Regions from separate parts of the Mixta sp. BE291 genome, predicted to be linked through region 1. Evidence: predicted binding sites of a transcription regulator. Region 1 holds the regulator's gene; the other holds the start of a gene.
The links. Region 1 encodes LexA, which represses DNA repair genes until DNA is damaged. Its sites were predicted from a motif close to TNCTGTATGTACATACAGNA; they were not measured.

Region 1 (10,664 bases):
CCCGACCAGCAGCGAAACGGTTTCAGCAATGGCGGTTGCCGCCGCTGCGCCCGCCACGCCCCAGCCAAGGCCGATAACAAACCACAGGTCGAGCAGGATATTGACCAGATTACCGACGATCAACAAGATGAACGGAGCACGCGCATACTGCACGCCCAGCAGCCAACCGAGTATCACCAAATTAGCCAGCGTCGCGGGGGCGCTAAGCCAGCGGATGTGGATAAAGCGCTGCGCCTGTTCCAGCACTGCCGGGCTGCCGCCCACCGCCTGCGCGGCCAGAGCGCTAAGCGGCTCACGCAACAGGATAAAGGCGATACCGGCAACCAGGGCGATGCATAAGGGTTGTACCAGCGCGCGCGCCAGCGCCTGCTTATCGCCTGCGCCAAACGCCTGCGCGGTGAGCCCGGTAGTGCTCATACGCAGGAAAAGCAGCAGCATAAACAGAAAGCTGGTCGCGGTGGCGCCTACCGCGACGCCGCCCAGATAGACGGGGCTGTCCAGGTGACCAATAACGGCAGTGTCCACCAGGCCCAGCAGCGGCACGGTAATGTTTGAGAGGATCATGGGCAGCGCCAGCCGCCAGAGATTTTTATCAGTCGCAGAGAAGAAGTGCATGGCAATCCGCAGCAAGAATATGGCGACAGGCCACAGCGGTTATCGCCGGAAGAAAAATAGCAGGGGAAATACGTGACGGCCAGCAGGCCGCCACGAAGTCATTACAGCCAGTCGCCGTTACGAATAACGCCAACGGCCAGACCTTCGATTGTCAGCGTCTGCTGTTGCAGATCGACCACAATCGGCTGGAAATCATGGTTTTCCGGCAGCAGCTGCACGGTATTGCCCTGACGCTTCAGGCGCTTAACGGTCACTTCGTCATCAATGCGCGCTACGACTACCTGGCCGTTACGCACATCCTGCGTTTTATGCACCGCCAGCAGGTCGCCATCCACAATACCGATATCTTTCATCGACATGCCGCTGACGCGCAGCAGGAAGTCTGCGTGAGGCTTGAACAGATTAGGATCAACCTGGAAGCGGCTTTCAATATGTTCCTGCGCCAGCAGCGGCTCACCGGCGGCGACGCGGCCAATCAACGGCAGGCCGTTTTCTTCTTCCGCCATCAGGCGAATCCCGCGTGAAGCACCGGACACCATCTCAATCACGCCTTTACGTGCCAGCGCTTTCAGATGTTCCTCTGCGGCGTTAGGGGAGCGAAAGCCTAACTGGGCGGCGATTTCCGCACGCGTTGGCGGCATACCTGTCTGATTAATGTGATCGCGAATCAGGTCATAAACCTGCTGCTGCCGAGCCGTTAAGGTTTTCATCCCGCCCCCTGGTTGTTTATACAGTCGCTGTGAGTATATACAGGTATTGGTGGAATGGAAACCAAATGCTGTGTAAAAAACAACTCTTTATCTATTCTGGAAAGGCTATCGTAAATATGACCATAGCAGGGTTACCCACACAAAAAGCGCCAGTATGATGCTGAGCAACACCGCGGCGGATCCCATATCTTTGGCCCGTCCCGCCAGCGGATGAAACTCGCTGCCGATACGGTCAACCACCGCTTCGATAGCGCTGTTAAGGATCTCGACAATAATAATGAGAAATACCGAGCCTATCAGTAACACACGCGTGATGGCATCGACATCAAGCCAGCAGGCGATCGCGATCGCCACCAGCGCCAGAACCGCTTCCTGGCGAAACGCCGCTTCATGTTGCCAGGCCGCCCGCAGGCCTTTCCAGGAGTATCCGGCCGCTTTAATGATGCGGATCAGGCCCGTTACGTTATTTGCCATCTTCAGGGAACCCTTTGCAATGTTTAACGTCAATGTCAGGGTGCAGCACTAAATGCAACACCACAGATCTTCAATGCGCTTTCTGGTATGCTTGCGGCGCTTTGCTAACAAGAGGCTTCATGTTGTCTATGTCAGGTTGGCGTAAACTTTATTATAAGTTACTGAATTTACCACTTACATTTTTGGTTAAGAGTAAGGCAATTCCGGGCGATCCGGTAGCAGAACTGGGACTCGATACGTCGCGCCCCATTATGTATGTATTGCCTTATGATTCAAAGGCCGATCTCCTTGCGCTGCGCACCCAGTGTCGCTTGCACGATCTGCCCGATCCGCTTGAGCCGCTGGAGATAGATGGCGCTCTGCTGCCGCGTCACGTCTTTATTCATGACGGTCCGCGCGTGTTCCCCTATTTTGTGCCGAATCAGGAATCGGTGAAGCTGTTTCACGATTACCTCGATTTGCACCGCAACAACCCCGAGTTAGATGTGCAGATGGTGCCGGTTTCGGTGATGTTTGGCCGCGCGCCGGGACGCGAGGTACAGGGCGAACAAACCCCTCACCTGCGTGAGCTGAACGGTATACAGAAATTTTTTGCCGTGCTGTGGCTGGGTCGCGATAGCTTTGTCCGCTTCTCGCCGATGGTCTCCCTGCGTCGTATGGCTACCGAACACGGCACCGATAAAACCATTGCGCAGAAACTGGCGCGTGTGGCGCGGATTCACTTCGCCCGTCAACGCCTGGCCGCTGTTGGTCCGCGTTTGCCGGTGCGCCACGATCTGTTTAATAAGCTGCTGCAGTCGAAAGCCATTGCGAAAGCGGTAGAAGACGAAGCGCGCAGCAAGAAAATCTCGCAGGAAAAAGCGCAGCAGAATGCCATTGAGCTGATGGAAGAGGTCGCCGCAGACTTTTCCTACGAAATGATCCGCCTGACCGACCGCGTGATTGGCTGGACATGGAGCAAAATCTATCAGGGCATTAATGTCAGCGGCGGCGAACGCATTCGTCAGCTGGCGCTGGATGGTCACGGGCTGGTTTATGTGCCCTGCCACCGCAGCCATATGGATTATCTGCTGCTCTCTTACGTGCTTTATCATCAGGGTCTGGTGCCGCCGCATATCGCTGCGGGCATCAACCTTAACTTCTGGCCGGCCGGGCCGATTTTCCGTCGCCTCGGCGCATTCTTTATTCGCCGTACCTTTAAAGGCAACAAACTCTACTCTACGGTATTCCGCGAATATCTGGGTGAGCTGTTCAGCCGCGGTTATTCGGTTGAGTATTTTGTTGAGGGCGGGCGCTCACGCACCGGTCGTCTGCTCGATCCGAAAACCGGTACGCTGTCGATGACGATTCAGGCGATGCTGCGCGGCGGTAACCGTCCTATTACCGTGGTGCCGGTTTATATCGGCTATGAACATGTCATGGAAGTGGGCACTTACGCGAAAGAGCTACGCGGCGCGGCGAAAGAGAAAGAGAGCTTTCTGCAAATGCTGCGTGGTTTGAGCAAGCTGCGCAATCTGGGTCAGGGCTACGTAAACTTTGGCGAGCCACTGCCGCTGGTAAATTACCTTAACAAGCAGGTGCCGGAATGGCGTGACTCGATCGATCCGATCGTGGCGCAGCGTCCGCAGTGGCTGACGCCGGCGGTGAACGATATCGCCCAGCAGATCATGGTGCGGATCAACAACGCCGGTGCCGCCAACGCTATGAACCTGTGCGTTACCGCATTGCTCGCTTCGCGTCAGCGCTCACTTACCCGCGAACAGCTGATTGAGCAGCTGGAGTGCTATCTCGACTTGCTGCGTAACGTGCCCTATTCCTCAGATGCGACCGTGCCAAATATGACGCCGGAAGCGCTGCTGGAACATGCGCTGAACATGAACAAGTTCGAGACGGAAAAAGACACTATTGGCGATATCATTATCCTGCCGCGCGAACAGGCGGTGCTGATGACTTACTATCGCAATAATGTGCATCACATGCTGGTTATGCCGTCGCTGATTGCCGCAATCGTACAGCAGCACCGTGAAATCTCCGCCGCCGAGCTGCTGCGTCAGGTATCGGTGCTTTATCCGCTGCTGAAAAGCGAACTGTTCCTGCGTTGGGATAAAGAAGAGCTGCCGCAGCTGCTGCAACAGCTGGTCGCCGAGCTGGCGCGCCAGCAGCTGATTACCATTGAGAACGATATGATGCGCCTGAACGCGGTGCGTTTCCGCACGTTGCAGCTGCTGGCTGCAGGTATGCGTGAAACGCTGCAGCGCTACGCGATTACGTTCTCTATTCTTAGCGCGAATCCGGCAATTAACCGTGGTTCACTGGAGAAAGAGAGCCGCACGCTGGCTCAGCGTCTGTCGGTGCTGCACGGTATTAACGCGCCGGAGTTTTTCGACAAAGCGGTGTTCTCAACGCTGGTGCTGACGTTACGTGACGAAGGCTATATCAGTGACACCGGCGATGCCGCGCTGGAGCAGACGCAGAACACCTATCATATGCTGGCTGAACTGATCACCAGCGATGTGCGTCAGACGATTGAAAATGCCGTTACGCCTGGTTAAAGGCGTATCGCAGCGTAAAACAGAGCGGGCGCCAATGGCGCCCGCTTTTTGTTTCTGGCTACGTCGGTTGGCTACCACTGGCTAAAGGGCGGCATATTCAGCGCAATGCCAATAAAAATAACCAGCCCAACATAGTTATTGTTGAGGAAGGCCTGAAAACAGCGATCGCGCTGACGATCGGCAATCAGTTTCTGCTGATGAACAAACAGCGCGGCGGCTATCAGCAACGACCAGTAAAACGCGCCGTCCAGCGCCATGCGCTGGCCCACGATCACCAGCAGCAGCAGTGTCGCCAGCTGCAACAGTCCAATAATCAGCTTATCAAAGCGGCCAAACAGAATGGCAGTGGATTTCACGCCGATTTTCACATCGTCATCCCTGTCGACCATGGCGTACTGCGTATCGTAAGCCACCGTCCAGCAGATATTGGCGAAAAACAGCAGCCAGCCGTTCAGCGGTACGTGACCGCTTACTGCCGCCCATCCCATCGGAATAGCCCAGCCGAAGGCGGCACCCAGAACCACCTGCGGCAAATGGGTATAGCGCTTCATAAACGGATAGACCCACGCCAGCGCCAGCCCGCCGAATGAGAGCCAGATGGTGATGGCGTTCATCGTCAGCACCAGCGCGAATGAGATCAGCACCAGCGCCACAAACAGCACCTTTGCCTCTTTCTCGCTGACCATACCGCTGGCTAACGGCCTTGTCTGCGTACGTTTTACGTGCCCGTCAATTTTACGATCGGCAAAATCGTTTACCACACAACCGGCTGCCCGCATAAAAAACACGCCCAGCACAAACACAATCAGCACCTGCAGCGGCGGCACGGCTTCGCCTGCCAGCCACAGCGCCCATAACGTCGGCCACAGCAGCAACAGCGAACCGATCGGTTTATCGATACGCATCAGTCGGCTGTAAGCCTGCAGCTTATTGCGCGTCAGTGTTTTTTCTAAATCACTCACTTGGTTCTCCAGACGGGCTTTGATAAAGCGGTGCAGCGGGTAAAAACAGTTCGGTTAATAACAGCGGTTTGCCCGATAAACGCAGGCGTGAGCGACGCCCCCACAGCGCATCAGAGATGCCTGGGTCGATAAAATCACGCGTGAGCGTAGAGGAAGAAAAAAGATAACGTCCCAGCGGACGCGTGCCCAGCTGACTCAGCATCTTTTCCGGCCCGTCCAGCGTTGATTCCGGCACCACCGTACGCCCCGCCAGCCAGGGAACGCCATCGCCCAATAAGATGATCTCACGCAGCCAGTAGCGCGGTTCCAGCGGCAGAAACGGTAATTCTTCAGCGATATCGTCAGCGCTGACGAAGCCTTCAAACTGCGGCTCTACGGTCACTTTTTGGCAGTGGCGCTCAAAGCGCTTCGTCATTGAATCTTCTTCCAGCAGCCAGTCGAGCAAAGAGGCTGACAATGCAGGCGATGAGGCGGGAAGCCAGGCAATGGCGCGCAGCATGGAAAGCGCGTTATCGGACATACGGCATCTCCGGTAAAAAACAGGTGCCATAGTGTAGCGCAGAGCCTTGCGCAGAACACGCAACGCAGAAGAAATTCAACGGGCAAGCTTGCTGCGGTTTATGCCTGGAGGCATGATCGGTTCAGCTCTCAAAGGGTATGCGCCAGCGTATTCATAACCAAAGTAGGGAATCAAATATTCAGCACGGCGGACGATGCCGGGGAAAGATACTTCCTTGCAGTAGAAAGCACATTAAAAAAAGGGTGCGCCAGTGGCGCACCAATCGTCCAGCAAGATCAACAATATGGGGATGTTATCCCTTGCCTTTCACACTGCTGATAAATGTTGCGCGCGCCGATTTCGAGCCAAGGCGTTCCGCCTCGTTCATCAGCTTCAACGCTTTATCGATATCGCCTGCTTTCGCAGCTTTACGAATGCCATCGTTAAAATATTTTTCGGTGTCATTCAGCATCGGCTCAGCCTTCGCGGCAGGCGCGGGCGCAGCCATCGGTGCCGGAGCGGGTGCGTTAACCATTGGCTGCGCCGATGCCGTGGCGGCGCTGGTGCTGCCCACCACCACCGGCTTCGATTCGCCAGAACCGAACAGCTTACCAATCATAATGTTGCCGCTGTTCTGCTCGCTCTTCACTTTCAATGAGAGCGTGCCGCTATTGCTATGCTGCACCACCGGATCCGGCACGTCAGGAATGGCATTGTTGGCCCCTTCCGCATAGAGTTTGGCCGGATTGATCATGGTGGAAGTTTGCGCCAGATCGCGCGTGGTGGTGTAAATCAGCAGGTAGATCTGTTTTTGTCCCAGCACCGGCGTCAGCTTCATGGTGCCTTCCAGCCGGTTAGTGGCGACAATGCCCGGCTTTTGATAGGTAAAGTAGCTGCTGGGGAAAAAGGCGGCAGGCTGTAGCTGGCTATCCAATACCAACACGTTTGGCGCATAGACGCGTTGATCTTTCATGATGCTGGCGAGCGTGACTTCCAGCGATCCCTGATCGGCGGGTAGCGCAATGGTGGCTACCGGGCCGCTGATATCGCCTTCATTCAGGCTGGCCGAACTGGTGTTCAGCACAATATCCTGACTCACCGGCGGCGCCAGCGGCAGCCAGGAGAGGCGCTGTAGCTTGTCCGGGGCGATGGATGGCGCAGTGGCGACATTCTGCGGATTAAGGCTGGTGCTGGCGGCGAAGGCAGGCAGCACGGTAAAGCTCAGGACTGGAAACAGGCAGAGCGCGAGCAGATGTTTTTTCATTTTTTTATCCTCAAGAGAAACCCGCCTCTCTCAGGCAATAGGGAGGCGGGCTAAGGCAGGACGCAGGGCTGACTATGCCCTGTCAGATTGTCTTATTACCACCAGGCTTCCATCTGAATACCGAAGGAGACTTCATCACTGTCGCCACGACTAAAGGTACGGGCGCTGGTATCGCTGAAGGCGGTGTTATTGGCCACGCCAGCAACATAGTTGTCGTTATTCGTATTATCGGAGGAGTAGCCCCATTTCTCATCCCACTTGGCATAGGTCGCGAACACGCGAATGGCCGGACGTGACCAAATGCTGTTGCCTGCCTGCCACTGTTGGGCCAGGGTGACTTTATACTGGCTGTTGCGATCGCCGGTGCGCTGAGACTTAACGTTGTCATAGCCCGCTTCCAGCAAGGTGCTCATGATCGGCGTCCATTTGTACATTGGACGAACGCCCACGGTGTACCAGGTGGTGCCGTTGTTGTTATCGCGATCCACGTCCTGATACATGCCCACATACATCAGGCTCCAGGTGTCATTGAAATCAATCGCGCCGTGGTCGATGACGCGGATCATTGAGCCGTTGTTGCTCTCAGCGGTGCCCGGGCGGCCGTTGCGGTTCTGGGTCATCGCATCGGTCGCGTACTGCACAACAAATTTGTTCAGGCTGGTGCCGTAGAAGGTCTGGGTGTGCTCAAGGGTCGCCATCCAGCCATTATCTGAGGCATCTTCGTTTGTTGCACGATAGTCGTCGGTATCGTTGGCGCTGCCGTAGTCAAAGCCCAGCTCCAGCGAGCCGCCGGGGTTCACTTCCATACCGCCGATACGCACGTCGAAAATATCGTTGGCGCGGTTTTTCTCACGCGTACTGCCATTGATAAATGCTTCCGAACCGCCAGCCTCTGTGCTGCGGGTGGCTGCCAGTGACAGCTTACCAAAGCCAAGATCGATATCTTCGATACCGCCGCCAGGACCAGAAACGTCCCAGTAGTAGAAGTCGATCATATGGACGTCATGGCGCTTGTAGTAACGCTTACCGGCCCAGATATTGGCGCCCGGCAGCGCATCAAACAGGTTTTTACCCACGACGTTCATCTGACGTACCGCAGGATCCGTGGTTTCAAAGTCATTTTCCTGCGATACGCCATAGCCGATCATGGTATCGACATAGAAGCTTTTCTCGCCCTCTTTCCACACTTCCTGGCCCAGCTGAATTTCCGCATAGGTGTCACATTCGTTGCCAAGACGGTATTTAGAGTTAGCGCCGGTCGCCTGGAAGCACTGCTGCTCACCGCCGCTGCCGGTCCAGCCGATGCCGGAACGGGCGTAACCTTTGAAATCCACCGCGCTGGCGTGCGGTGCGACAACTGCGAGGGCCACTGCCACGGCCAGAGGGTACTTAGAGCGCGTTAACATCGCTGTTCTCCTGTTATGATTTTACTGTTATGTGTGCTTCTACGCCGGGTTCGCTGTGTAACCGACGGCAGGCGCGTCCATCCTCGCGAAACAGATGGCAACGCTGTGGCGGCAGTCCGATGGCGTATTGGGCACCTTCTTCAACCAGCACCACGTCGTTCTGGCGGTAAACCAGGTTCTGACGCAGCGCAGGAATTTGGATATGGATTTGCGTTTCCTGACCGAGCTGCTCGACCACCTGCACCGTGCCCTGTAGCGTGACGTCCGCCACTTCGCTGGGCAGCAGGTGTTCCGGGCGAATGCCCAGCGACATATTGGCGCCGACCGGCACGTCGGTGCTGTCTACCGGCAGCCAGATTTGTTGGCGGTTAGGCAGCTCAACCTGCACCTGATCGATGGCGGTAGCGGTGACTTTTACCGGCAGGAAATTCATTTTTGGCGAGCCGATAAAACCGGCGACAAAACGGTTGGCCGGGTAGTGATACAGCTCCAGCGGCTTGCCGACCTGTGCGATATGCCCACCTTCCAGCACCACGATTTTGTCCGCCAGCGTCATCGCTTCCACCTGGTCATGGGTGACGTAAATCATGGTGCGCTTCAGGCGCTTATGCAGACGGGAGATTTCGATACGCATCTGTACGCGTAGCGCGGCATCAAGGTTAGAAAGCGGCTCGTCCAGCAGAAACACTTGCGGTTCCGCCACCAGCGTGCGCCCAATGGCGACGCGCTGACGCTGCCCACCGGAAAGCGCCTTCGGCTGGCGATCCAACAGGTGCGCTAACTGCAACACTTCCGCGACCTGCGAAACGCGCTGCTGAATCTCTTTTTTGTTGGTGCCGGCCAGCTTAAGGCCGAATGACATGTTATCCGCCACCGTCAGATGGGGATAAAGCGCATAAGACTGAAAGACCATGCCCACGCCGCGTTCAGCTGGCGGTACTTCGTTCATGCGTTTACCGCCGATGGTCAACTCGCCGGAGGTAATCTCTTCCAGCCCGGCAATCATGCGCAGCAGCGTTGACTTGCCGCAGCCTGACGGCCCGACAAACACTACGAACTCCCCTTCGGCAATGGAGAGATTGATATCTTTCGATACCACCACATCGCCCCAGGATTTGGTGACTTCTTTCAGCACCACATTCGTCATTGCCTTCTCCCAACTCCAGGACACCTTTTGAATGGCTGGAGTGTGCGCGAAGGCGGGGGAGGAAAAATCCTCCACCATCCGCTTTTTTACGGGGGAGGAGGCAGGAGGATGAGATTGTGGTGCAAAGGGGGATCGGCGTGACCCGTCAGGCTTTTTCGTGATCGAAACGGCAGGAAAAGGGGCTGTTTTTTGTGTGCTGGCACGCAGAAAGTGACTAAAAAGCTATGGCGATCACACTTCTGACCGGTGGGGCGTAGAAACAGGGAGGATGAGTCAGCCGTCGCTTATCAGCAGACTCCTGCCTAACGACAACCACTCACGTTTAGAGGTAAGGGAAATGTCAAAGTTCAAACTTAATGGCAAAACGCTGTTGTTATGCGCCATCTCTGCCGCGCTGTTACCGGGCGCTGCGCTGGCGAAGATCGAAGAAGGCAAGCTGGTCATCTGGATTAATGGCGATAAAGGCTATAACGGCCTGGCAGAAGTGGGCAAAAAGTTTGAGCAGGATACCGGCATTAAAGTCACCGTTGAGCATCCTGATAAGCTGGAAGAGAAATATCCGCAGGTCGCGGCGACCGGCGATGGCCCGGACATTATCTTCTGGGCGCACGATCGCTTCGGCGGCTATGCGCAATCGGGCCTGCTGGCGCAAGTCTCACCGGATAAAGCGCTGCAGGACAAGATTTATCCCTTTACCTGGGATGCGGTGCGCTTTAACGGCAAGCTGATCGGCTATCCGGTGGCGGTGGAATCGCTGTCGCTGATTTATAACAAAGATCTACTGCCTAACCCGCCGAAAAGCTGGGAAGAGATCCCGGCGCTGGATAAACAGCTGCGCGCCAAAGGCAAAAGTGCGCTGATGTTTAACCTACAGGAACCCTACTTCACCTGGCCGCTGCTGGCAGCGAACGGCGGCTACGCCTTTAAGAAAGAGAACGGCAGCTATAACGTAAAAGATGTCGGCGTGAATAATCAGGGCGCGAAAGACGGCCTGCAATTCCTGATCGACCTGATTAAAAATAAACAGCTGAATGC
Region 2 (10,664 bases), on a different contig from region 1:
GATCTGGTGATGCTCGATTTAAAACAGATCAATGATGACGTGCATCAAATCCTGGTGGGCGTCTCGAATCATCGCACGCTGGATTTCGCCCGCTATCTGGCGAAAAAAGGCATCCGCACCTGGATACGTTTTGTCATTGTGCCTGGCTATACCGATGATGATGACTCGGCGCATCGCCTGGGTGAATTTACGCGCGATATGCAAAACGTCGAAAAGATTGAGCTGCTGCCCTATCATGAATTAGGCAAGCATAAATGGATCGCTATGGGTGAGGAATATAAGCTGGATGGCGTCAAACCGCCCAAGGCTGAGACCATGGAACGCATCAAGCATATTCTGGAAGGTTACGGTCATAAGGTGATGTACTAATCTACAAGCAATAAAAAGGGCGACGGTATGTCGCCCTTTTTATTCTGATTACGCCTGCGCCACAGGCGTAATATGATGGTCGGCTTTGCGCAGCAGCATCACTAAATAGATCAGCGACACGGCAGCGATCATGACAAACAGTACCCGATCGGAATAGTTCTGCATAAGCATTGCCGTCATACTCGGTCCCGCCAGGCTGCCAATGGTATAACTCAACAGCAGCGCCTGATTCATCGCAACCAGCTCATGGTGTTTCACCGTCTCGCAGGCCCATGACATGGCAACCGGATAGAGCGTAAAGCCAGCAGCACCAAGAATAAACAGCGCCGGCATCATCGCCATATTGCTGAGCATGGCAATTGAACCCAGAATGACGATAAAGACCTGCACGCGTAGCACCAGCAAACGTCCGTAACGATCGGCCATGCGCCCTACCGGCCACTGTCCCACAATGCCCGCGCTGACCAGCAGCGCCATCCAGTAGCCTACGTTCGCGTCGCTGATACCCTGATGAGAGAGGTAAAGCGGCATCAGGCCATACAGCGAGCCCAGCACAATACCGGAAATAATGCAGCCGTTAATGCCCAGGCGTGAGCTACGACGACGAAGCATCGGCCACATGCGACCCGGCGCGCCCTCTTCCTCATGCGCAGCAGCGGTGATTTTCATAAAGATAATCGGCAGCACGCCAGCCACGATCACGGCGGTAACCCATGGCAAAACATTCAGCAGCTCGGTAGAGACTTTGCTCACCAGCAGCTGACCGGCAACCGTACCGAGGTAGTAAACAATCATATACGCTGCCAGCAGCTGGCCACGATTGCGCAGCGTGCCGCTACAGAGCAATGCGCTCTCTACCACGACCCAAATCCAGGCGCAGCCAATGCCTGCCACCAGACGCCAAAGCGTCCAGCTCCAGAAACCTTCATTCAGACCCAGCGCTACCGTGGCGACAGCAAAAACCAGCGAAGCAAAATAGAAGCTGCGATTAAAGCCGTAGTGCTTGATCAGCCAGCCCGCCAGTAATGTCCCGATAAGGTTACCGGTGTAATAGGATGAGCTTACTATGCCTACCTGCCAGGTGGGCAAGTTATCGTGGGTCAGCCACAAAGGAACCAGAGTATTAAGCACAGCAATAGAAACCGTCAGCAGCAGCAGGCCGCAGAGCAACAGCACAACGGGACGAGACCAGGTAAACATTGGCTAAATCACAGGAAAGAAAGGAGAAAGTGCGCGAATATTGCCACTCTTGTTTTTAAAGTCAATCGGCCCAATTTACGCGCCGCACAATTTGCCCCGCTCCGATTTAATATTTTTATCCTGGAAAGATGTTTACCGGTTAAATAGCAACCAGACAATATTTTTCTTATTTATAAATCATCACCTTAGATGCAGAGGCATGCTGAATAACGATATATTTATTTTAATAAAAAAAAAGCCCGCCGGGAATAACGGCGGGCTGACAGTGCATGAGGGTCATTAACCGATTAGGGTTAAGCCGCCCATATAAGGACGCAGCACTTCCGGCACTTCAATACGGCCATCAGCCTGCTGATAGTTTTCCAGCACGGCAACCAGCGTACGGCCAACCGCCAGGCCGGAGCCGTTCAGCGTATGCACCAGACGCGGTTTCTTATCGTTTTTACTACGGCAGCGTGCCTGCATACGACGCGCCTGGAAATCCCACATGTTAGAGCAGGAAGAGATCTCGCGGTAAGTATTCTGCGCGGGCAGCCAGACTTCCAGATCGTAGGTTTTCGCCGCACCGGCACCCATATCGCCGGTACAGAGCAGCACTTTACGGTAAGGCAGATTCAGCAGCTGCAACACTTTCTCAGCATGGCCGACCAGCTCTTCCAGCGCCTGCATGGAATCTTCCGGGCGAACGATCTGCACCATTTCGACCTTATCGAATTGGTGCATACGGATCAGACCACGCGTATCACGGCCATAGGAACCCGCTTCAGCACGGAAGCAAGGGGTATGTGCCGTGAGTTTAATCGGCAGCGATTCTTCCTCAACGATCTCGTCACGCACCAGATTGGTCAGCGGCACTTCCGCCGTTGGGATCAGCGCATAGTTACTGCTGTCTGACTCTTCTTCCAATGGACGGGTGTGGAACAGGTCCTCGCCAAATTTCGGCAGCTGACCGGTGCCCAACAGCGTGGCGTGGTTAACCAGGTAAGGCACATAGGTTTCGGTATAACCGTGCTGCTGCGTATGCAGATCGAGCATAAACTGGCCCAGGGCGCGATGCAGACGGGCGATCTGCCCCTGCATGACCACAAAACGAGAGCCGGTCAGCTTAACGGCAGCGGCGAAATCCAGCCCTTTTGCCATCTCACCGAGGTCAACGTGATCGCGCACCGGGAAATCATACTCACGGGGCTCGCCCCAGCGCAGGATTTCCTGGTTTTCGGTCTCATCTTTGCCCAGCGGCACTTCATCTGCAGGCAGGTTTGGCAACACCAGAGAAAAATCACGGATTTGCTGCTGCAAGACATCCAGTTCGGCTTTTGCCGCATCCAGGCGTTCGCCCAGCGCGTTAACTTCCTGACGCAGCGGCTCAATATCTTCCCCGCGTGCTTTAGCCTGCCCGATGGATTTGGATCGTGCATTACGCTCAGCCTGCAGGTTTTCGGTTTCTACCTGCAGCACTTTACGACGCTCTTCAAGCGAGAGCAGCGTTTCCACATCCAGTTTAAATCCTCGGCGTGCCAGTTTTTCTGCGACTGCGTCTGGCTCGTTACGCAGCAGATTGGGATCGAGCATGCTTATCCTGTGCTTACTGTGATTAAAAAAAGGTTTTGAACCAAAGCGTTCCTTCAGGGCCCACCTGGCTTTGCGCTAACCTTACCGCAACGCCTGGGCTAGCGGTAGCGTTTTGTCGGGCTATTTTGATCCTGTTCCATAAGCCAGGCGAGCTTTTCGCCAATTTTCCCCTCCAGCCCGCGGCTGGTTGGCTGGTAATAACGCGTTTGCGCCATCTCAGCGGGAAAATAGTCTTCACCGGCGGCGTAGGCGTTCGGTTCGTCGTGCGCATAGCGGTACGCTTTGCCGAGCCCCATCTCCTTCATTAACTTCGTCGGCGCGTTGCGCAGATGCTCAGGTACGTCAAAGTCAGGTTTTTCACGCGCATCGCGCATTGCGGCTTTAAAGGCGTTATACACCGCGTTGCTTTTCGGCGCGCAGGCAAGGTAAACAATCGCCTGCGCGATGGCGCGTTCGCCTTCCGCCGGGCCGACACGCGTAAAGCAATCCCAGGCGGCAATCGCCACCTGCATGGCACGCGGATCGGCATTGCCAACATCTTCCGAAGCGATGGCCAGCAGTCGACGCGCGACATACAGCGGATCGCCGCCTGCGGTAATAATCCGGGCATACCAGTAAAGCGCCGCGTCAGGCGCAGAACCGCGCACCGATTTATGCAGCGCGGAGATCAGATCGTAATAGCGATCGCCTTTATTATCAAAGCGCGCGGCGCGCTCGCCGGACACCTCATTCAACAGCTGAGGCGTGAGTTCCCGCTTGCCCTGCGCATCGCTTTCGGCCATATCCGCCATCATTTCCAGCGTATTCAGCGCCCGGCGCGCATCGCCGTTTACCAGCTCGGCGATCATCCGGCGCGTGGCCTCAGGCAGCACGATATTTTCTTTGCCCAGCCCGCGCTCTTTATCCGTTAACGCCTGCTGTAATACCGTTTCGATATCTTCCACGGTCAGGGATTTCAGCAGATAAACGCGCGCACGTGATAACAGCGCCGAATTCAGTTCAAAAGAGGGGTTTTCCGTGGTCGCGCCAATAAAGGTAATGGTGCCATCTTCGATATGAGGTAAAAACGCGTCCTGCTGGCTTTTGTTGAATCGATGCACTTCATCGACAAACAGAATGGTGCGCCGTCCGGCCTGACGATTCTGCCGCGCGCGCTCAATCGCCTCGCGGATCTCTTTAATCCCTGAGGTTACCGCCGAGATGCGTTCAACATCGGCATTGCCGTAACGGCCGATAAGTTCGGCCAGTGTGGTTTTACCGGTGCCGGGCGGGCCCCAAAGGATCATGGAGTGCAGATGGCCCGCTTCAATCGCGCGCGTTAGCGGCTTCTCCGGGGCCAGCAGGTGTTGCTGTCCGATATACTGCTCAAGCGTGGTTGGCCGCATACGCGCGGCCAACGGCTGAAACTGTTCGGACGAAAAATCAAGGGAGAGATTACTCAACTCAACCTCACTGACGTTGATCGTCTACCGTCACCCCTTTCGGAGGCGTAAAGGTGAATTTATCCGCGCTGACCGGCCCGTTGTTCTGGCTTTTCAACACGTAGCTGCTGCGCTGACCATCTTGCTCGATGGCGCTGAATTGATTAATGGTGCCGTTACCCGAAACATTAATCACAAACTGCTTCAGGTTACCGGCGTCCGTTTTTGGCGTCAGCTCAAAATTGTCGCCCTGCTGTTTCACATTGTACTGTTTCCAGTCGCTGCCCTGATTACGGGCAATCAGCATAAACGGCGTATTGCTGGTGGCGCTGTTCAGCCAGGTGGCACTGACCTGCTCAACAAAAGGATTGTAAAACCAAAGGGTTTTACCATCTGAAATAATAACGCTTTCATCCGGCGCGGTCATATGCCAGTTAAACAGGTTGGGACGTTTTACCCACAGTTCCCCTTCCCCTTCCTGCACATTCGATCCGCTGGTGTCGGTAACCTTTTGGTTAAAGCTGGCATGGAAGCTGCTGACTTTATCCAGACGCTGCTGTAATTCACTGGAAGCATCGGCCAGCGCGCCAGCGGAGGTCAACGCTGAAAGTAAACCGCAAGCAAGGACTAATTTTTTCATGACTACCGATTCCTTTTTAAGTCGTTATATTCCGCATCAGGCGGCCTTATTACACATTAGACTGACAGCGCGCTTCCTGACAGGAGAAAATACTGAAAGCGCCGCGGTTAGCCGCTACTGATGCTTAAATAAACAACGGGCCGGTAAATTCCGGCCCGTATAACATCTGACAGCGCAAACAGCGTTTTATAACCGTCATACTTCAAGTTGCATGCACGTTGGCTTTCCTCGCTCACCCCAGTCACTTACTGCAGTAAGCTCCTGCGGACTCCCTGCGTCGCCGCCTTCCTGCAACTCAAATTATTTAGGGTATATTACATTTCGTGCGGCGGCGGCGCCAAAACCTCACGGTTGCCATTATGCCCAGGCGGAGAGACGATAGCCTGCACCTCCATCTGCTCAATAATGCGGGCTGCGCGGTTATAGCCGATACGGAACTGTCGCTGTACGCCAGAAATCGACGCACGCCGTTTTTCCACCACAAACGCTACGGCCTGATCGAACAGCGGATCCAGCTCTTCATCGCCGCCGTCTAAGCCCAGGCCGCCACCTTCACCTTCGTCACCCGCAGTAATGCTTTCAATATACTGTGGTCGACCGCGCGCTTTCCAGTCCTGTACTACCGCATGCACTTCCTGATCGCGCACGAAAGCCCCGTGTACGCGCACCGGAATCGAGGAATTCGGCGGCATATAGAGCATATCGCCCATGCCCAACAGCGATTCCGCGCCACCCTGATCGAGGATGGTACGCGAGTCGATTTTGCTGGATACGGTAAAGGCAATACGTGTCGGAATGTTGGCCTTAATTAAGCCGGTAATGACATCAACCGACGGTCGCTGCGTCGCCAGCACCAGGTGGATCCCTGCCGCACGCGCCTTCTGGGCCAAACGCGCAATCAGCTCTTCCACTTTTTTACCTACCGCCATCATCAGATCGGCAAATTCATCGACCATGACCACGATATAAGGCAGTTTCTCCAGCGTCGGCGGCAGCGTATCCATACTGTCGCCAGGCTTCCAGAACGGATCCGGGATCGGTCGACCCATCGCTTCCGCCAGTTCGATTTTCTCGTTATAGCCCGCCAGATTTCGTACGCCAAGCGCAGACATCAGCTTATAACGACGCTCCATCTCGCCAACGCTCCAGCGCAAGGCATTCGCCGCATCCTTCATGTCGGTAACCACTTCCGTCAGCAGATGCGGAATGCCTTCATACACGGAAAGTTCCAGCATTTTCGGGTCGATCATAATAAAGCGCACCTCTTCCGGCGTCGCTTTATACAGCATGCTAATGATCATCGCGTTCACGCCCACCGATTTACCGGAACCGGTAGTACCGGCAACCAGCAGGTGAGGCATTTTTGCTAAGTCGGCCACCACCGGCTGACCGGCAATATCTTTACCCAGCACCACGGAGAGCGGCGAAGGATTGTCACGGAAGCTGGCGCAGTCAAGCACTTCACGCAGATACACGGTCTGACGATGTTTGTTTGGCAGTTCAAGGCCAACGTACGGCTTGCCAGGAATCACCTCAACCACACGTACCGCCACCGCTGAAAGCGAACGGGCTAAATCGCGTGACAGGTTAGAGATGCGCGCAGCCTTCACGCCAGGCGCTAAATCAAGCTCAAAACGGGTAATCACCGGACCGGGCGAAATGCCAACTACTTCCGCTTTTACCCGATAATCAGCAAGACGCGCTTCAACCAAACGGGCCGTCTGCTCCAGCGCAAACATATCTACCGGCTCTTCCTCTTCCGGCGGCGAGGTTAACAGATCGAGCGTTGGCAGCGGCGTCGTCGGCTTATAGGTTGGCTGCTCATGTCGCATCAGGAACGGATGAATCAGGCTCTCCGTCAGTGATTCATGGCTTTCAGGCTGTGGCGCAACAACGGCCGCCGCAGGCGCAGGCGCCGTGCTGTTTTGCCATTGAGACGCGGGCGGCTCGACGGCGCGTTGAACCGGCTCAATCGGTTGTGAAACCTGCGGTGCCGGAACCTCCGTCGGCTGAGCGGCATAGCGCGGCTCAGGCGTTGGCTGCTGCCACTGCGGTTCCGTAGCAGGCATTTCCGGCTCAGGCGTAGCGGCAATGGTAAACAATGGCTCGCTTGGGCCATCATCAACCAGATCGTCCATCGGCGAGAAATCGAACGCGGCAGCGGGATCGAGGGTAAACGCAGGCACGTCACGCGGCGGCGTGCTGTGAACGCGCACGTCAGCCTGCGGTTCATGGCGCGTTTGCGGCGCACTCTGCTGCGGCTGATGCTGATACGTTACATCGGGCTGCGTTGGCTGAACATAACGCTGCTGCACGGGAGTTTCCGCTTCGGCCACAGGCACAGCCTCTTCAGGATGCGCGTAACGCTGCTGAGCGCCGTTAATTTGCTCAGCATCAGCCGTTGGCGCTTCAGGAGTCGTGTAACGTTGCTGAGCGTAGCTGGTTTGCTCAGCATCAGCCGTTGGCGCTTCAGAAGCCGCATAACGTTGCTGCTGCTGTTGCGCAAACTGCTGCGCCAGCGCTGCCTGCTCATCCTGCTGCAAAGCGTGCTCGTCCTGTTGCAAGCGCTGGGCATCCTGCTGCTGTGCATGTTCCTCTTCTTCCGCAGCATAGTCTGCGCCATAGCGCGCCTGCTGCTGCGCCATAAACGCATTGCGTAACTGGCTTTCGTCTTCGGCCATGGATTGCTCATCAGCCGGCTGAGACAGCGTCTGTTGCTGAGCCTCAGCCTCCTGCTTCGCTTTTTCCTCTGCCAGACGCTGAGAAGGCAGTTTAATGCCAAAGGAAGCAAGTTCACGGCGCGTAGGCAACTTAACCGGTTTCGGGCGCGGAAGCTCAGGCCCAATGCCCTGTTTAATCTGCGGATTGGTCTCTTCAGGCGCGCTGGCAGGCATAAAGGAAACGGCATCGGTTTGCGCAGCCGCGGCCGCGGCAACCGTACCCAGCGCTGGCGCTGTGGTTGATGCCGCTTGCCAGTTACCCATTTGCGGGCCATCGTCCTCTTCCGGCGACGTAAAGGCGGCGGCATGCTCAGGCATTTCAAAACGATAAAGCGGCGGCGCGCTGGTTGCGCGCTCGGTTTGAGCGGCTGCGCTGGAAACCATCGTGGCCGCCGTGGTTGCCGTGGTTGCCGCGTTATCCTGCGTTGGCGCAGCTGACGGCGCACGGTTCTGCTGCTCCACCGGCATTGATGCCGCAGCGGCCTGCGCTGCAACGGCAGGCTGTGCCGCAGCAGCAGCAACGACAGAAGGCTGAACAGGCACAGAGCCGGCGGTGGTCGGCGGCGTCACCGCGGCGCTGTCAGCCCCCGGTGCGTTAGCAAACAGCGGATCGATCTCTTCCGCGTCATCCTCCACCGGCTGTAGCTTACGCGGCGGCGACAACAGAATGTCATCGTCCTCATCCAGCTGAACCGCACGTTTAATGGTGGGGGCCGAATGTGCCTCTTCGTCGTCTTCATGCCAGGCTTCATCAGCGCGCGAGCGATTGCTGGCAAAAGTCAGCACGCCCATCACCACCGCGCCGATTTTCTCCGCGATGGTCAGCCAGGACCAACCGGTATAGAGCGTAAGCCCGGCGGCCCACAGGCAAAGCAAGGCCAGGGTTCCGCTCGCGCCGTTCAGCCAGGGGGCCATGGCATTACTCACCAGGCTGCCGATTACCCCGCCGGACGCGAAGTACCAGATATCATCCGCATTCAGCGCGGCGAGGCCACAGGTGGTCACCACCAGCGCCAGCACGCCGATCAGGCGCAGGCCGACGGCGAAATAGTCGATATAATCCTGGCGGTCGCGCTGCTGAAAGGTTATCCAGCAAAGACCCAGGATCACCGGCGGAATGGCATAGGCCATAATGCCAAAAATAAACAGTAACGTATCGGCCAGCCAGGCGCCGACGTTGCCGCCCAGGTTATGGATGGGTTCATGCCAGGCGGTCTGAGACCAACTGGGATCGGAAGGATTAAAACTAACCAGCGCCACCATCAGATAGACAGCGAACAGCGCAACAAGAATCAGCAACGCTTCGAGCAGACGGCGACCACTACTAAGCGGCTTAAGTGACACTTCTTTATCTTCTGTATATTCCTGGCTCAAGAGAACTCTCCAGGTATCTGTAAACTATGAAGGAAACAGCGCCGGGGTAACCGACGCTGTGCCTGTATGAATTCACAGGAGTGTACCGAATACCACCAGGTTTTGCACCTGTCCCGTGTTATCGCGTTTTAATAACCAGGCGGTTACTCTGTTTGACTTCTTCCATCACCACATAAGTCCGCGTATCGTTAACGCCTGGCAGGCGCAGCAGGGTTTCACCCAGCAGTTTACGGTAAGCGGACATATCCGGTACGCGCGTTTTCAGCAGGTAGTCAAAATCACCGGAAACGAGGTGACACTCTTGAGTTTCCTCAAGTTTTTGCACGGCGGCGTTAAATTGTTCAAACACATCAGGCGCGCCGCGATTCAGAGTAATCTCAACGAAAACCAGCAACGATGCGTCAAGATAGTGAGGGTTAAGCAACGCGGTATAGCCTAAAATAAAGCCCTGACGTTCCAGGCGGCGTACGCGTTCAAGACATGGCGTAGGCGATAAGCCAACGCGTTTTGACAGCTCGACATTAGAAATACGGCCATCTTTTTGCAGCTCATTCAGGATATTTCTGTCGATTCTGTCGAGGTCTTTTCCGGGGCGTTTTTTATTGTCTACCATTATTATTGTCTCTCTTCATTCCTTCCCTTTACCTGCCATACCCTGAACCATATCAATGTGCAGGGTCTTTCGTCAGTGAAGACATAGAGCCTGTTGCTATTGCAGCGCCCATCCGCATGACGCATGCTGTCTGTCCACACCATGCGTCATTACGAATGACAGACTGAGTTTATTCGGCGTTGTACGCAAAAGCTGGTACGAAACTCTGTTTACATAGCCCAAATATTCTCTGCTTCCCACAATGTTTTCGCAAAAGCGCAGGCGATTGTCAAAGCAAAACATTGAAAATCAGGAGAACATGCCAGCTGCTTGCTGACGCGACCGGTTTTAACCGCTTTTTTTGCCCGTTTTACCTGCGATTTATTTTCTGCGGCGCGTTTATTGACGTGTCGTTAGCATCTGCCCGCCGTTATCGGTGCCGCCTGTTGCATCAATTGTTAACAAAATCGTAGAACGCTTTTTTTGCTGCGCTAAATTCCCTACAATCTTGCTCCATGTTGCCAGTTAACTAATGAGGATCTCATGGGCACGGCCAAACACAGTAAATTGCTTATTCTGGGCTCAGGTCCGGCGGGCTATACCGCAGCGGTCTACGCTGCACGCGCTAACCTGAATCCGGTAATGATTACCGGCCTGGAAAAAGGCGGCCAGCTAACCACCACCACCGACGTAGAGAACTGGCCTGGCGATCCCAACGATCTGACTGGTCCGCTGTTGATGGAACGGATGCATGAACATGCGGTGAAATTTAATAC

Region 2: the regulator LexA is predicted to act here: its motif matches at 9,357-9,376, upstream of J2X14_RS00895 (DNA translocase FtsK 4TM domain-containing protein).

What each region holds. Positions count from the first base shown of each region.
Region 1 is NZ_JAVDXN010000008.1:119,158-129,821, forward strand. Features, by position in the region: gene dinF (MATE family efflux transporter DinF) at 1-615, opposite strand, end outside; gene lexA (transcriptional repressor LexA) at 717-1,325, opposite strand; gene J2X14_RS17500 (diacylglycerol kinase) at 1,431-1,799, opposite strand; gene plsB (glycerol-3-phosphate 1-O-acyltransferase PlsB) at 1,928-4,351, shown strand; gene ubiA (4-hydroxybenzoate octaprenyltransferase) at 4,423-5,313, opposite strand; gene ubiC (chorismate lyase) at 5,306-5,833, opposite strand; gene malM (maltose operon protein MalM) at 6,126-7,076, opposite strand; gene J2X14_RS17525 (maltoporin) at 7,172-8,482, opposite strand; gene malK (maltose/maltodextrin ABC transporter ATP-binding protein MalK) at 8,496-9,629, opposite strand; gene malE (maltose/maltodextrin ABC transporter substrate-binding protein MalE) at 9,967-10,664, shown strand, end outside.
Region 2 is NZ_JAVDXN010000001.1:200,272-210,935, reverse strand. Features, by position in the region: gene pflA (pyruvate formate lyase 1-activating protein) at 1-369, shown strand, start outside; gene J2X14_RS00915 (MFS transporter) at 418-1,569, opposite strand; gene serS (serine--tRNA ligase) at 1,849-3,141, opposite strand; gene J2X14_RS00905 (replication-associated recombination protein A) at 3,240-4,583, opposite strand; gene lolA (outer membrane lipoprotein periplasmic chaperone LolA) at 4,591-5,202, opposite strand; gene J2X14_RS00895 (DNA translocase FtsK 4TM domain-containing protein) at 5,517-9,296, opposite strand; gene lrp (leucine-responsive transcriptional regulator Lrp) at 9,415-9,909, opposite strand; gene trxB (thioredoxin-disulfide reductase) at 10,432-10,664, shown strand, end outside.